DNA from 4 places in the Kitasatospora sp. NBC_01539 genome. Region 4 is predicted to be linked to each of the others. Evidence: riboswitches for the same ligand, from Rfam matches in the RefSeq annotation. Region 4 holds a riboswitch; each other region holds the start of a gene.
The links. Region 4 has a riboswitch for cyclic di-AMP ahead of OG335_RS07415 (transglycosylase family protein). Riboswitches for the same ligand answer to the same signal wherever they lie in the genome.

Region 1: it holds a riboswitch for cyclic di-AMP, as region 4 does, so the genes downstream of both, OG335_RS16290 (transglycosylase family protein) here and OG335_RS07415 (transglycosylase family protein) in region 4, are expected to answer to the same signal.
Region 2: it holds a riboswitch for cyclic di-AMP, as region 4 does, so the genes downstream of both, OG335_RS17810 (M23 family metallopeptidase) here and OG335_RS07415 (transglycosylase family protein) in region 4, are expected to answer to the same signal.
Region 3: it holds a riboswitch for cyclic di-AMP, as region 4 does, so the genes downstream of both, OG335_RS29435 (transglycosylase family protein) here and OG335_RS07415 (transglycosylase family protein) in region 4, are expected to answer to the same signal.

The regions. Positions count from the first base shown of each region.
Region 1 covers NZ_CP109390.1:3,824,454-3,827,653, reverse strand. The annotation lists gene OG335_RS16295 (cytochrome P450) at 1-925, shown strand, start outside; cyclic di-AMP (ydaO/yuaA leader) riboswitch at 1,137-1,302, shown strand; gene OG335_RS16290 (transglycosylase family protein) at 1,307-2,194, shown strand; gene eno (phosphopyruvate hydratase) at 2,402-3,200, shown strand, end outside.
Region 2 covers NZ_CP109390.1:4,165,175-4,168,374, forward strand. The annotation lists gene OG335_RS17800 (sensor domain-containing protein) at 1-3, opposite strand, end outside; gene OG335_RS17805 (hypothetical protein) at 373-1,263, shown strand; gene OG335_RS17810 (M23 family metallopeptidase) at 1,274-2,056, opposite strand; cyclic di-AMP (ydaO/yuaA leader) riboswitch at 2,068-2,228, opposite strand; gene OG335_RS17815 (YiaA/YiaB family inner membrane protein) at 2,452-2,742, shown strand; gene OG335_RS17820 (4-oxalocrotonate tautomerase family protein) at 2,771-3,001, opposite strand; gene OG335_RS17825 (hypothetical protein) at 3,181-3,200, shown strand, end outside.
Region 3 covers NZ_CP109390.1:6,789,621-6,792,820, forward strand. The annotation lists gene OG335_RS29435 (transglycosylase family protein) at 97-1,281, opposite strand; cyclic di-AMP (ydaO/yuaA leader) riboswitch at 1,266-1,453, opposite strand; gene OG335_RS29440 (hypothetical protein) at 1,724-3,200, shown strand, end outside.
Region 4 covers NZ_CP109390.1:1,757,105-1,760,304, reverse strand. The annotation lists gene OG335_RS07415 (transglycosylase family protein) at 327-1,385, opposite strand; cyclic di-AMP (ydaO/yuaA leader) riboswitch at 1,387-1,542, opposite strand; gene OG335_RS07410 (MFS transporter) at 2,173-3,200, opposite strand, start outside.

The sequences.
Region 1 (3,200 bases), 2.1 Mb from region 4:
CGCCGCCTTCGAGCCGCGGGTGCAGCAGCTCACCGACCGGCTGATCGACGGCTTCGCCGCCCGCGGCACGGCCGACCTCATCCACGAGTTCGCGTTCCCGCTGCCCATCTACGCGATCTGCGACCTCCTCGGGGTGCCCGCCGAGGACCAGGACGACTTCTGCGACTGGGCGGGCATGATGCTGCGCCACACGAAGCCTGGGCAGCGCGCGCCGCAGCGCGGCGGTGTCGGGCGCGCCGTGAAGCGGATCCGCACCTACCTGGCGGACCTCATCCACCGCAAGCGCGCCGACCTCGGCGACGACCTGATCTCCGGCCTGATCCGCGCCAGCGACCACGGCGAGCACCTCACGGAGAACGAGGCCGCCGCGATGGCCTTCATCCTGCTGTTCGCGGGCTTCGAGACCACCGTCAACCTCATCGGCAACGGCCTGTACGCGCTGCTGCGCAACCCCGGCCAGCGGGCCCTGCTGCAGGCGTCGGTGGAGCGCGGCGAGAGCGGCCTGCTGGAGACCGGCATCGAGGAACTGCTGCGCTACGACGGCCCGGTGGAACTCGCCACCTGGCGGTTCGCGACCCGCCCCCTGGAGATCGGCGGGATGGCGATCCCGGAGGGCGACCCGGTGCTGGTGGTGCTGGCCGCGGCCGACCGCGACCCGGCGCGCTTCGCCGACGAGAACACCCTCGACCTCGCCCGGACGGACAACCCGCACCTGGGCTTCGGGCACGGCATCCACTACTGCATCGGCGCGCCGCTCGCCCGGCTGGAGGGCCGGGCCGCCCTCGCGACTCTGCTCACCCGGCTGCCGGACCTCGCGCTGGACGCGGATCCGGCGGACCTGCGCTGGCGCGGCGGCCTGATCATGCGGGGCCTGCGCGAGCTGCCCGTCTCCTTCACCCCGGAGACGGGGCGGGCCGCGGACTGACGGTGTGTCGACCGGCGGGCGGGCCGTCCGGGTGAACACGAGCGAATCAGGACAAAACGGCTTTGTTCGTGCCCGATGAACGGTGCGTCGTAATTCTTGCGTGATAACGCCGATATGAGCTTGTGATCGGTCATCGCATCTGCCTACTCTCCGGACAGCTCGCGCCAGCGGGCCCCGGGCGCGACAACGCCGAATCCTGTCCGCCGCGCCCCGGGACGACCGACCGAGACCAGGACAGGGGCGGGGGAACCACGTACGTCGCCGTCCCCACGGCTAGGGGTGAAGCCGCGTCAGCAGGTCCCCTCCTGCGGCCGCGGCCGGGCCAGCCTCCCGGTCCGAACCCGACAGCTCACCTCGCAGGCGTTCGGAGAGGGACCACCCATGATCTTCACCGGACCTGGCCGCCACCGTCGTCGGACGTCCGCCGAGAAGGCGGTCGCCGTCGCGGGCGTCACCGGCGTCGGCCTCGCCATGCCGCTGCTCACCGCGGCCGCCGCGCACGCCGCGCCCGTCTCCGTCTGGGACAAGGTCGCCCAGTGCGAGAGCGGCGGGAACTGGCGGATCAACACCGGCAACGGCTTCTACGGCGGACTGCAGTTCACCGCCCGCACCTGGAAGGGCTTCGGCGGCGCCCGGTACGCCGCCTACGCGCACCAGGCCAGCAAGACCGAGCAGATCGCCGTCGCCGAGAAGGTGCTCGCCTCGCAGGGGCCCGGCGCCTGGCCCGTCTGCTCCAAACGCGCCGGCCTGACCCGAGGCGGCGGCTCCGCGACGACCGCGACGACCGCGCCGGCCGCGGCGCCCGCCACCGCGACCCGTTCCGGCGGTGCGCCGGTCTTCTCCGGCCGCGGCGGCTGGGACGCGGGCAGCAGCGTGTACTGGTACCAGAAGGACGGCGGCTGGTACTGGACGGCGCACCGCGACATCTTCGAGCGCCACGTGCCGCCCGCCCCCGCCGAACCCGCCCGGACCGAACCGGCCGAGACCGAACCCGCCGAGATCGAACCGGCCGGCACCGGGTCGGAGGAGAGATCGGGCGACGGGTCGGGCGACGCGGCGGACGGCGGGGCCGGGCACGCCCCGCAGGCGGTGCCGGTGCCCGCGATCGGCCGCGAGGCGTACACCGTGCAGCCCGGTGACTGCCTGTCGGGCATCGTCGCCACCCGCGGCCTGACCGGAGGCTGGGAGCGGCTGTACGCGAGCAACCGCCCGGTCGTCGGCGAGGACCCGGACCTCATCCTCCCGGGCCAGCTCCTGCAGCTCGACTGACGGACCGGCACCGCGCGTACGACCGCACGCCCCCGGGGCCGCCACCCGGGGGGCGGGGCGGTCCGGTGTACGGGTCCCCCAGGTGAACTACCGGCGAGTAGCCCGGTCACACGGTGAGACAGCGCCATGCCCGGCATGGCCCTGGGGCGCCGTGCCGTTAGGCTCAGGTCGTAACGACCCACATCCGCTTCCGCTAGGAGATGCTTCGTGCCGTCCATTGATGTCGTCGTAGCCCGTGAGATCCTCGACTCTCGCGGCAACCCCACCGTCGAGGTCGAGGTGGGTCTCGACGACGGCAGCACGGGCCGTGCCGCCGTCCCGTCCGGCGCCTCCACCGGTGCCTTCGAGGCCCTGGAACTGCGCGACGGTGACAAGAACCGCTACTTCGGCAAGGGCGTGGAGAAGGCCGTCCTGGCCGTCATCGAGCAGATCGGCCCGGAGCTCGTCGGCTACGACGCCACCGAGCAGCGCCTGATCGACCAGGCCATGCTCGACCTGGACGCCACCCCGGACAAGTCCTCGCTCGGCGCCAACGCCATCCTCGGCGTCTCCCTCGCCGTCGCGCACGCGGCCTCCGAGGCCAGCGACCTGCCGCTGTTCCGCTACCTCGGTGGCCCGAACGCGCACGTCCTGCCCGTGCCGATGATGAACATCCTCAACGGCGGGTCGCACGCGGACTCCAACGTCGACATCCAGGAGTTCATGATCGCCCCGATCGGCGCGGAGTCCTTCTCCGAGGCCGTCCGCTGGGGCGTCGAGGTCTACCACACGCTCAAGGGCGTGCTGAAGGAGCGCGGCCTCTCCACCGGCCTGGGCGACGAGGGCGGCTTCGCGCCGAACCTCGACTCCAACCGCGAGGCGCTCGACCTCATCGTCGAGGCCATCAAGAAGGCCGGCTACACCCCGGGCAAGGACGTCGCGCTCGCCCTGGACGTCGCCGCCTCCGAGTTCCACAACGACGGCGCGTACACCTTCGAGGGCAAGGCGATCTCCTCCGCCGAGCTCA
Region 2 (3,200 bases), 2.4 Mb from region 4:
CATGGCGGGGTCCCCTCGGTGGTGTCGCGGTGTGACGACGTCCACGGTGCCGGAACGGGCGGCGGGGGGTAATCCGGCCTGCTGCCGGGTCCGGGGTGGGGCTCTCCCTACCCCCGTGCTGCGGACGGCCGCACCCGCTCGTCCCCCACCCGTCCCCTAAGACCGACCGGCGGTCTCCGGGTCGCCGAACACCGGGTGGAGGGCGGCGACGTCGTCCGGGGCGGGGGCGGAACCCGCGGACGGCGAGGCGGGGGCCCTCCGGGTGCACCGTGCGGACAGGGGCCGAGGTCATGGCGGCCGACCCTGCCCCGAGGGCGGCCGACAGGGCGGCCGGGCCGCGCGGCACGGGGCGCACCGGCTACCGTACGGGGCGTGGACGACGAAGACCTGCAGCTCATCCCCCGTACCCGCACCGAGGAGCTGCTCGCCTGGGCGGAGGCCGAGGGCCTGCCCCCGGTGCCGGAGGAGGCCGTACGGGCGGTGCTGACGCTGCTCGAACTGGGCGGCGCGCCGCTGCACGACGGCTGGCCCGAGCTGGGGTCGGCGGTGGTGGAGCAGTTGCTGCACGAGCGGCTCCACCTGTACGTGCAGCCCTGGGCGGAGCCGGAGGCGTACGGGGCGGCGGTGCGGCTGCTGATCGACCGTCAGCGGGCGGCGCGGCGGCTCAACGCGAAGCGGTGGGAGCGCCTGCACGCGGAGGCGGAGTGGCAGGGCGAGCTGCTGGGCACGCTGCTGCGCCGGCCGCAGCTGCTCACCTGGCCGCGGCTGTACACCCTGCTGCTGCAGGCCGACGGGGTGGAGACCGGCGACATCGACGCGGTGCGGGACTGGCTGGACGCGTTCCGCGCGCTGGAGCCGGAGGAGCGCGTCGCGGCGTACGCGGCACTGGTGGACGCCGGCACGCTGGACGCCATGGAGGACGCGGACGGCGGGCTCGGCTGGGGGCCGGCGCACCTGCTGGCGATCGGCATGGCCACGGACGGCGCGCGGCGGCTGCTGGAGTACGGGCTGATGCGGCGCAGCTACCGCAATCTGGCCGGGCTGACCGCGCTGGGCGAGCCGATGCCGCACGAGCTGTCGGGCGGGTTCGAGGAGTTCGAGCAGGTGGCGGAGGACGGCGCGCTGTGGCTGTGCGGCGACTGGACGCTGCCGGGCCTGCCGGAGTTGCTGCTGTGGGAGTACCCGGACCTGGCGCCGGAGCCGGGCACGGCCGAGCTGCAGGCCTATGCGGACGCCGCCCGGGACGAGCCGGGCGGCGTCTAGGCGGGGGCCGTTACGGCTGGACGCCGTGCGAGCGGAGCCAGCCGAGCGGGTCGATCGGTGCGCCGCCGCCGGGCCGTACCTCCAGGTGGAGCCTGGCGGTGGTGACGGTGCCGGTGGCGCCGACCGCGCCGAGGACGGCGCCGCGCTGGGCCTGGCCGCCGGTGGCGGCAAGGCGGGAGAGGTGGCAGTACCAGATCTCGGTGCCGTCGGGCAGGGTCTGGACGACGCGGTAGCCGTACGAGCCGGCCCAGCCGGCGGAGGTGACGGTGCCGGCCGCGACGGCGGTGACCGGGGTGCCTGCGGGCGCCTCGAAGTCGAGGCCGGTGTACAGGTGGGCCCAGGTGCTGGACTGGCCGTACGAGGTGCCGAGGGTGTAGCCGGTGGTGGGCAGCGCGAGCGCGGCGTCGTCGACGGCGGCCTGGGCGGCGCGGCGGGCCTCGGCCTCCTGTGCGGCGGCGAGCCGGGCGGCCTCGTCGGCGGCGGTGCGACGGGTGTCGGCCTGCTGCTGGATGCGGGCGGCGAGGGCGAGACCGGGGTCGGCGGCGGGGTCGGCGTCGGCCGCCTCGTCGGGCGCGGACACGGCGGGTTCGGCCGCGGCGGCGGGGCCTGCGGCGGCGGCGGTCAGGCCGGCGGCGCCGAAGGTGGCGGCCATGGTGGCCGTGACGCCGAACAGCGGGCTTGCACCCCTGGTCTGACGGGGCATCCGGTGGCGGGCCTGGTCGGCCTGCTCACGCGGGTGGTCGAGGAGCTGGGTGGCTGCGGCGGTGGGCTCCGCCGAGTGCGTCGACGCCACGGAGGCGCACTCCTTTCCTTCCCTCTCGCCGACCGGGTTAGCTGACGGGTTCGGAGCAGGAAGGTCTCCTACGGCTGGGCCTGGGCCCGGCCGATTCACCCCACGGAAAGTGGTTCCCCGGCTCCCGGGCCCACCGATGAAGGCAGACCGCGGGATTGAGCGACACGCGCACGGTGCCGAGTCGGTACGGCGTTGCCGACCGCGCTGCGTTATCAAACGTTAATGCTATGCCTGCCTTGATTCCAAGCGCCTGAGCCGGTTGATTCGTTCGGTCTACGCGAGGAATGGGCGATTTACGATGGTTTGTCGGAGAGGCGGTCACGGAGGGTGAACGAGCTGCGAAGCTGAGTACCCGTACTCATGCCGGTCGGACCCGCCTCCGGGACGCTGCCGTCATGAGCGCACCGATCCAGTCCCGCACCACGGCCGCCTACTACGCGCAGGCCGTCCTCTCGTTCGCCCTCGCGACGGCCGCCCTCGCGATCGGGATCGCCTACCTGCCGGTCGACGCGTGGATGCGCGCCTTCCTGGCCGTCGCCCTGCTGTACGTGATCACCTCGGCGTTCACGCTGGCGAAGGTCGTCCGCGACCGCCAGGACGCCGGCGCGATCACCTCCCGGGTCGACCAGGCCCGGCTCGACCGGCTGCTGGCCGAGCACGACCCGTTCAAGGTCGACGGCATCTGAGCCGGCGGGCACCCCGCCGGGCCGGCGCTCAGCCGGTGGCGCCGGTGGCTCCGCCGGGGCCGGCGGCCGCCCGGGCCCGGGCGGCGAGGGTCTCGCCGCCGATCGCCCAGTTCTCGGCGGGCACCTCCTCGATGGCCACCCAGACCTTGTCCGGGGCCAGGCCGGTGGCCCGGGCGTAGGCCTCGGTGAGGGCGCGGGCGATCTCGGCGCGCTGCTCCTCGGTGCGGCCGGCCAGCTGCTTGACGGTGATGAAGGGCACGGGGCCTCCCGGTTCGGTGGTGCGGCCGGTGCCGCCCGGTGGGCGGCGGACCACCGGCCGGGCGCACGGTACCGCAGGGCCCGCCGGAACCCCGCGGACGGGCCGCCCGGACACCCGCGCGGGCCGGGCCGTGACCCCCTGCCGTGCCGCGCGTTGTGCAGGGTATGAAGAAGCGCAGCATGCTCGCCTTTGCCTCCCT
Region 3 (3,200 bases), 5.0 Mb from region 4:
GTCCGTCGGCACGCCGAGGCCGTCCGCCGGCCCGCCCCCCTGTGCAAGGGGCGGGCCGACCGGACGGCGGTCGGGAACCGACGGTCTGCCGTGAGGTCAGATCCGGCCGGCGAAGTCCGGCGCCCAGTTGGCGACGGTCTGGGTGCGGACGCCCGCGCTCGGGTTGGCCGCCTCGACGTACTTGCCGTCGCCGACGTACATGCCGACGTGGTAGACACCGGAGTTGGCGCCGTTGTTGGACCAGAACAGCAGGTCGCCCGGCTGCAGGTTGTCCAGCGAGACGCGGGTGGAGAAGTCGGCCTGGTCGGCGGCGACGCGCGGGATCGCGATGCCGGCGGCCTTGTACGCGGCCTGGGTCAGGCCGGAGCAGTCCCAGCCGCCGTTGCCGGTGCCGCCGTAGATGTAGGCCTGGCCGACCTTGGAGAGGGCGAAGTCGACCGCGGCGGCCTTGGAGCCGGTGGCGGCCTGGGCCGGGGCGGCCGTGGTCGCGGCGGCGGTGGTGGCCGTGGTGGTGGTCGCGGTCTTCGCGGGGGTCGAGGTCTGCGCGGAGGCGGAGGCGCCCAGCGACAGCTTCTGGCCCGGGTAGATCGAGTGCGGGCCCTGGGTCAGGACCGACTTGTTGATCTCGTAGAGCTTCTGCCAGCCGCCCTGCACGTGGTTGTGGTCGGCGATGGTGGAGAGCCAGTCGCCGGCCTTCACGGTGTAGGTGGCGCCGGTGCGGTGGCCCCAGGACTGCTTGCCCTGCCAGGACGTGCCGCCCTGCGAGGTGCCGGAGGCGGTCGACCCGGTGCCGGTGCTCGGGGTCGTGGCGGCCGGGGTGCTCGGGGTGCTGGGGGTGGCCGCCGGGGTGCTCGGCGCGGTGGTGGCGGAGCCACCGGTGCTGATCTCGGGCGCGGGGCCGCCCTTGGTCAGACCGGCCTGGACGGAGCAGACGGGCCAGGCGCCGGGGCCCTGGACGGCCAGCACCTTCTCGGCCGTGGCGATCTGCTGGTCCTTGGTGGCGAGGTCGGCGCGGGACGCGTACGACGTGCCGCCGAACTCGGCCCAGGTGCTGTTGGTGAACTGCAGGCCGCCGTAGAAGCCGTTGCCGGTGTTGATGTGCCAGTCGCCGGAGGACTCGCACTGGGCGACCTTGTCCCAGGTGGCGACCGAGGCGGCGGAGGCGGTGCCGGCGGTGAGGCACGGGATCGAGAGGCCGATGCCGACGACGCCGGTGGTGGCGAGGATGCGGCGGCTGCGCTTGGAGTTGATGGACAGCATGAAGGAGCGTTCCTCTCCCACGCCTGCGAGGTGAGCTGTCGGATTCGGGCTGGAGTTGCCCGGCCGCACGTGCGGGCACGTCGAATGGACGTTTCTGCGCGTGCGGCTTCACCCCAAGCCGGGGAACGGCGCTGGACCGTTCCCTGGCGACTTACCTGGTTCCCCCGCCCCTGCCGAAGTGCGTTTCGCTTTGCCAGTCGGACCGCCGGCAGGACTCGGCGTTCGGGCCAACTGGGTCCGTGTGACCACGAACGTGGGAGGACATTAGGCAGAGATAAGTTCAAACTGCAAACATGTGTGATGCCGATCACAGTTGATCTTGTATGAATTCATGATCGATTATCCGGCGCCATTCCGGTCGCCTTCGGCCGCTTTCGCGCAAACCCCTTGGGTCGAAACGGGCTTGTTTATGCTTCAGGCGTCGGGGCCCCGGGCGGCGGCCCGGGGAGGGGTTTCACCGATCATGGAACACGACGAGCGCATGCCGGCGGCACCGGGACGGCCCGCCTCCCACCGCCGGGCCGGCCCCCGGGTCGGCCGCCGGCGGATGCTCGGCTGGACGGCGGTCTCCGTCGTCGCGGCGGCCGTCGGCGGCGGCGCGCTGCTGCGCCGCCCGGCGGCCGGCGGGGCCGGGCCGGTGGCCCGCGCGGTGACCCCCTCCGGTGCCACCCAGGCGGCCGTGGCCGGGCATTCGCACAGTGCGCCGCCCCCGGAGAGCCCGACGCCCTCCCCGCTCGACCTGACGGGCCGCCGGTGGTCCGACGCGGGCGGCTGGGGCGGTGCCGTGCCGGGCCCGCGGACGGCGGTGCGCATCGCCGACCGCGTGCTGCTCGACACCGACGCCGCCGTGGCCTCGCTGCTCGTCGAGCCGGGCGGCTCGCTGGTCTTCGCGCCCGGCAGCAGCGTGACGCTGGCGTCCGCCGGCAACGTCGAGGTCCGCGGCACCCTCGCCCTGGTGCCGGACGACGGGGCGGTGCACACCCTGCGCTTCCCGTCGGTCGGTGAACGAACCTTCGTCGGGGGCGGGATGGGGGTGGTCGGCGCGGACACCGGCCTCTGGGTCACCGGCGCCGGACGCCTGCGCCTGGACGGTGCCGCCAAGACCGCGTGGGTGCGCGCCGCCCGTCCGCTGAAGGCCGGCGACACCGCCCTGGAGCTCGCGGCCGTGCCCGCCGGATGGCGCGCGGGCGACGAGCTGGCCGTCGCCCCGACGGGCCCCCCGTCCGAGGACGGCTTCTCCACCCGGTACGATCTGTGCACGATCCGACGGGTCGACGGCCGCACCGTCACCCTCGCGGAACCGCTGGCGCACGCCCATCCCCGGGTCGCCGTGGGCGGTGGCGTGACGGCGGGCGCCGAGGTGCTCAACCTGACGCGCAGCGTACGGATCGAGGGCACCGCCAAGGGCCGCGCGCACGTCCACCTCACGAGTTCCCGGCAGGCCGAGATCCGGCACGCCGCACTGCGCTGGCTCGGCCCGCGCCGCGCCGGCAAGGAGCGCTGGAACGGCGCGCCCGTCACCGAGCCCGTGCTCGGGCGCTACGGCCTGCACTTCCACATGCTCGCCGACTCCTCGCGCGGCACCGTCGTCGAGGGCGTCGTCGTCCGCGACACGGGCAGCCACGCCTTCGTGCCGCACGCCAGCCACGGCATCACCTTCCGCAGCTGCATCAGCCACGACACGTGGGAGGACGCCTACTGGTGGGACGGGCCGACGGACACCCGCACCCCGCAGACACCGTCCGACGACATCGTCTACGAGTCCTGCGTGGCCTCGCGCACCGTCTACGAACCCGCCCCGCGCGGCTACCGGCTGACCGGCTTCGCCCTGGGCGCCGGCACGGGCGGCATCGCCCGCGACTGCGTGGCGGTCGGCGTGCAGGGCGCCGAGGGGGCGTCCGGCTTCGAGTGGCCGGAGACCAGCGAAGGCGTGTGGACCT
Region 4 (3,200 bases):
GGATGGTGATGCGAAGGCAGTTGTAGTCGGAGCCTTCTGAGCCGTCAAGGCTTCGCGCAGGATGAGCCATCAATTGCGGGAGCGCTCCCGCATGCTGGATGCGGGAGCGGATGCGGACCGCTTCGCCCGGGGTGCTTCGGGGTCCGTCGGGGCGACCGGAGGCGGACTCGGTAGACACCGCGCGTGCGGGCACCGGCAGGACCCGACCCGCGGGCCCGCCGACCCGCCCGGCCCGTCGACCCCGCCGGTCCGCCGCACGCGCGCCGAGGCCGTCGGCACTCCGGGGGTCCGGGGTGCCGACGGCCTCGTGGGTCGTCGGGCGGGGCTCAGCCGATCGTGAGCACCTGGCCGGGCTTGATGAGGTCGGGGTCCTCGCCGATGGTGGTCGAGTTGCCGCTGTACACGTTCTTCCAGCCGCCGAGCCGGTGGTCGGCGGAGATGGCGGAGAGCGTGTCGCCCGGCGCCACCGTGTAGGTGTCCGGTTCGGCGGCCGGCGGAGCCTCCGTCACCGTCGTGGCGGGTGCGCCCGGGTCGGCCGACTCCGCGGTGCCGGACGGATCGGTGCCGGTGGCCGGCGCGGTCCCGTCGGTGGTGGGCAGGCCGGTCGTGGGCGCCCCCGTGGTCGGGGCGTCCGTGGTCGGCGTGGGGGTGGTGGGCGCGGTGCCGGTGCCCGGCAGGGTGCCGGTGCCGTCCGTCGGGGCGGGCGCAGTGGTGACCGGTGCGGTCGGCGTGCCGGCGTCCGTGCCGGGCAGCACGGTGCCGGGGGTGGCGGTGGTCGGGGCCGAGGGGCTCGCCGTGACGGCGGTGTACGACTCGTAGACCGCCTGGCTGGTGGTCCAGTACCAGGCGCCGTCCACCTGGTACCAGTAGATGCCGTTGGCGTCGCGGCCCTGCATGCCGGGGAACACCGGGGCGGCGCTCCGGCTGCGGCCCGTCGCCGTCGTGCTGGCGGTCGGGGCGGGGGTCGCCGGGGCGGTGGCGGTGGGCTCGGCGGCCTCGGGCCGGCCCTCTCCGGTGAGCCCCGCGGTGGTGGCGCAGCTGCCCCAGGTGCGGGCGCCGCGGTCGGCGAGCACGCGCTCGGCGACCGCGATCTGCTCGTCCTTGGTGGCGTGGTCGGGGGAGGCGCCGTAGGAGCTGCCGCCGTAGGCGACCCAGGTGTCGAGGTCGAGCTGGAGGCCGCCGTAGGAGCCGTTGCCGGTGGCCCGGCTCCAGTCGCCGGCGCTGGCGCACTGGGCGACGGCGTCCCAGGTGGTGACGGGGGCCGCGTGGGCGCTGGTGGCGGCCAGGAGCGGTATGGCAAGGCCGGCGCCGGCCACACCGGCGGCCGAAACGGCACGCTCGGTCTGGGTGGGGCGGCGGTGACGGCCGGAGCCGATGAAACCCATCGAGTTCCCTCTCCGCACGCCTGCGAGGTGAGCTGTCGGGTTCGGACCGGGAGGTGGCCCGGCCGCGCGGACGCGGCTTCACCCCAAGCCGTCGGGGACGGCGACGAATCGTGGGTCCCCCGTCCCTGCCCAGGTTCTGGTTCGACGACCCGGTGGGCGCGGTGGGCAGGGTTCGGCGTGCCGCGCTTCGGGCGCCCGTGCTGTGGCGGGCTGATCGGAGATTAGAGGGATCGTCACCTCGATAACAAGCCAGCATCCCGACCATCACACAATCATCACGAGTGCTGTCCCGTCACGGTGCCGCATTTCGGCCGGACGGCCCGGGATCAGGAGCGGCGGGACCGCGGGCGTGAACGGCCGCACCACAGGTGAGGTGGTGTCGGGCGGGCCGCGGCAGGCGGATCGGGCGCCGCCGGAGGCCGGGCGGCGGTGCCTCCCGGGGCGCGCGCGGTATGCGTGGGGATTGTGCAGGGCGCCGCGGCGGGAAATGCGCCGATTGCCCTCCCAATTCCCGCGGAATTCACCGCCGGGAATTCCCGCGTCACCCGTCCGGAGCGCGTGTCCGCATTCACGTCGGGGCCGGTCCGGGTGCGCCGGGGCCTGCGGCCGGGGGCTCATCACCACACGAACGAAAGTCCGGTCCGGTGCCGCGCCGACGGTGGGGCGGCCGGTGCCGGTCGCGGCGCACGACCGGTTCGTGACGGAACGGTTCGTCCGCACCCGAGCGCTCGGGCGCGGCCGACCGGGGGCGTCGCGGACCGCCGGCCCGTCCCCGCCCCGCAGGAGGTCAGGCGCCCGTCCGGGCCCCGCCGTCCGTGCGGCCGCGCAGGCCGTGCGCGACCGCCACGGCCGCCAGCAGCACCGGTACGGCGACCACCCGCAGGCCCGCGGCCGTCGCGGACGCGAACTCCGCCGCCCCGGATCCGCCGTGGACCCCTGCGGGGCCGAGCCGGGCGGTGAGCACCGTGCCCACCACCGCGACGCCCAGGGCCGCACCGAACTCCCGGGCCGCGGTGTTCAGCCCCGCCCCCAGCCCGGCCTGCGGCGGCGGCAGCTCCGACACCACCGCGTGGGTCAGCCCGGGTGCGCAGAGGCCCAGGCCGGCGGAGAGCACCAACAGCCAGACGGCGTACAGCGGATACGGGGTGGCCGGTCCGGCGGTCGACATGCCGAGCAGCCCGGCGCCGATCAGCGCCAGCCCGCCCGCGGCGACGAACCGCACGCCGTGCCGGGCCTGCAGCCGGACGGCGAGCAGGGGCACCAGCGCCATGCCGACCGTGAGCGGCACGATCGCGAAGCCCGTCCGGGCCGGCGAGTAGCCCTTGACGTACTGCAGGAACTGCGCGTTGACGAAGAACAGCGCGAACAGGCCGAAGAAGGACGCGGCGGTGCCGAGCGCCGCCGCCCGCAGCCTGCGCGAGGCGAACAGCCGCGGGTCGACCAGGGGGCGGCGTGCGGTCAGGGCGTACCGGGTGAAGGCGGCCAGCAGGGCCGCGCCCGCCGCGAAGCCCGCGAGCACGTGTGCCGAGGCCCAGCCCCGCGACGGGCCCTCCACGATGCCGTACAGCAGGGCGCCCGTGCCCGCGGTGAGCAGCAACGAGCCGAGCGGGTCGGGGGCGGCGGGGTGCCGGGGGAGCCGGGGGACGGTGCGCAGCACGGCGGCGGCCAGCACGGCCGCGAGCGGTGCCATCGCCCAGAACAGCGCCTCCCACGGCAGGTACTGCGCGACCAGGCCGCCGCCGGCGTTGCCGGCGAGGCCGCCGAGCCCGACGGCGAGGGTCCAGGAGGCGAGGGCCTTCACGCGGCGCTCGGGGC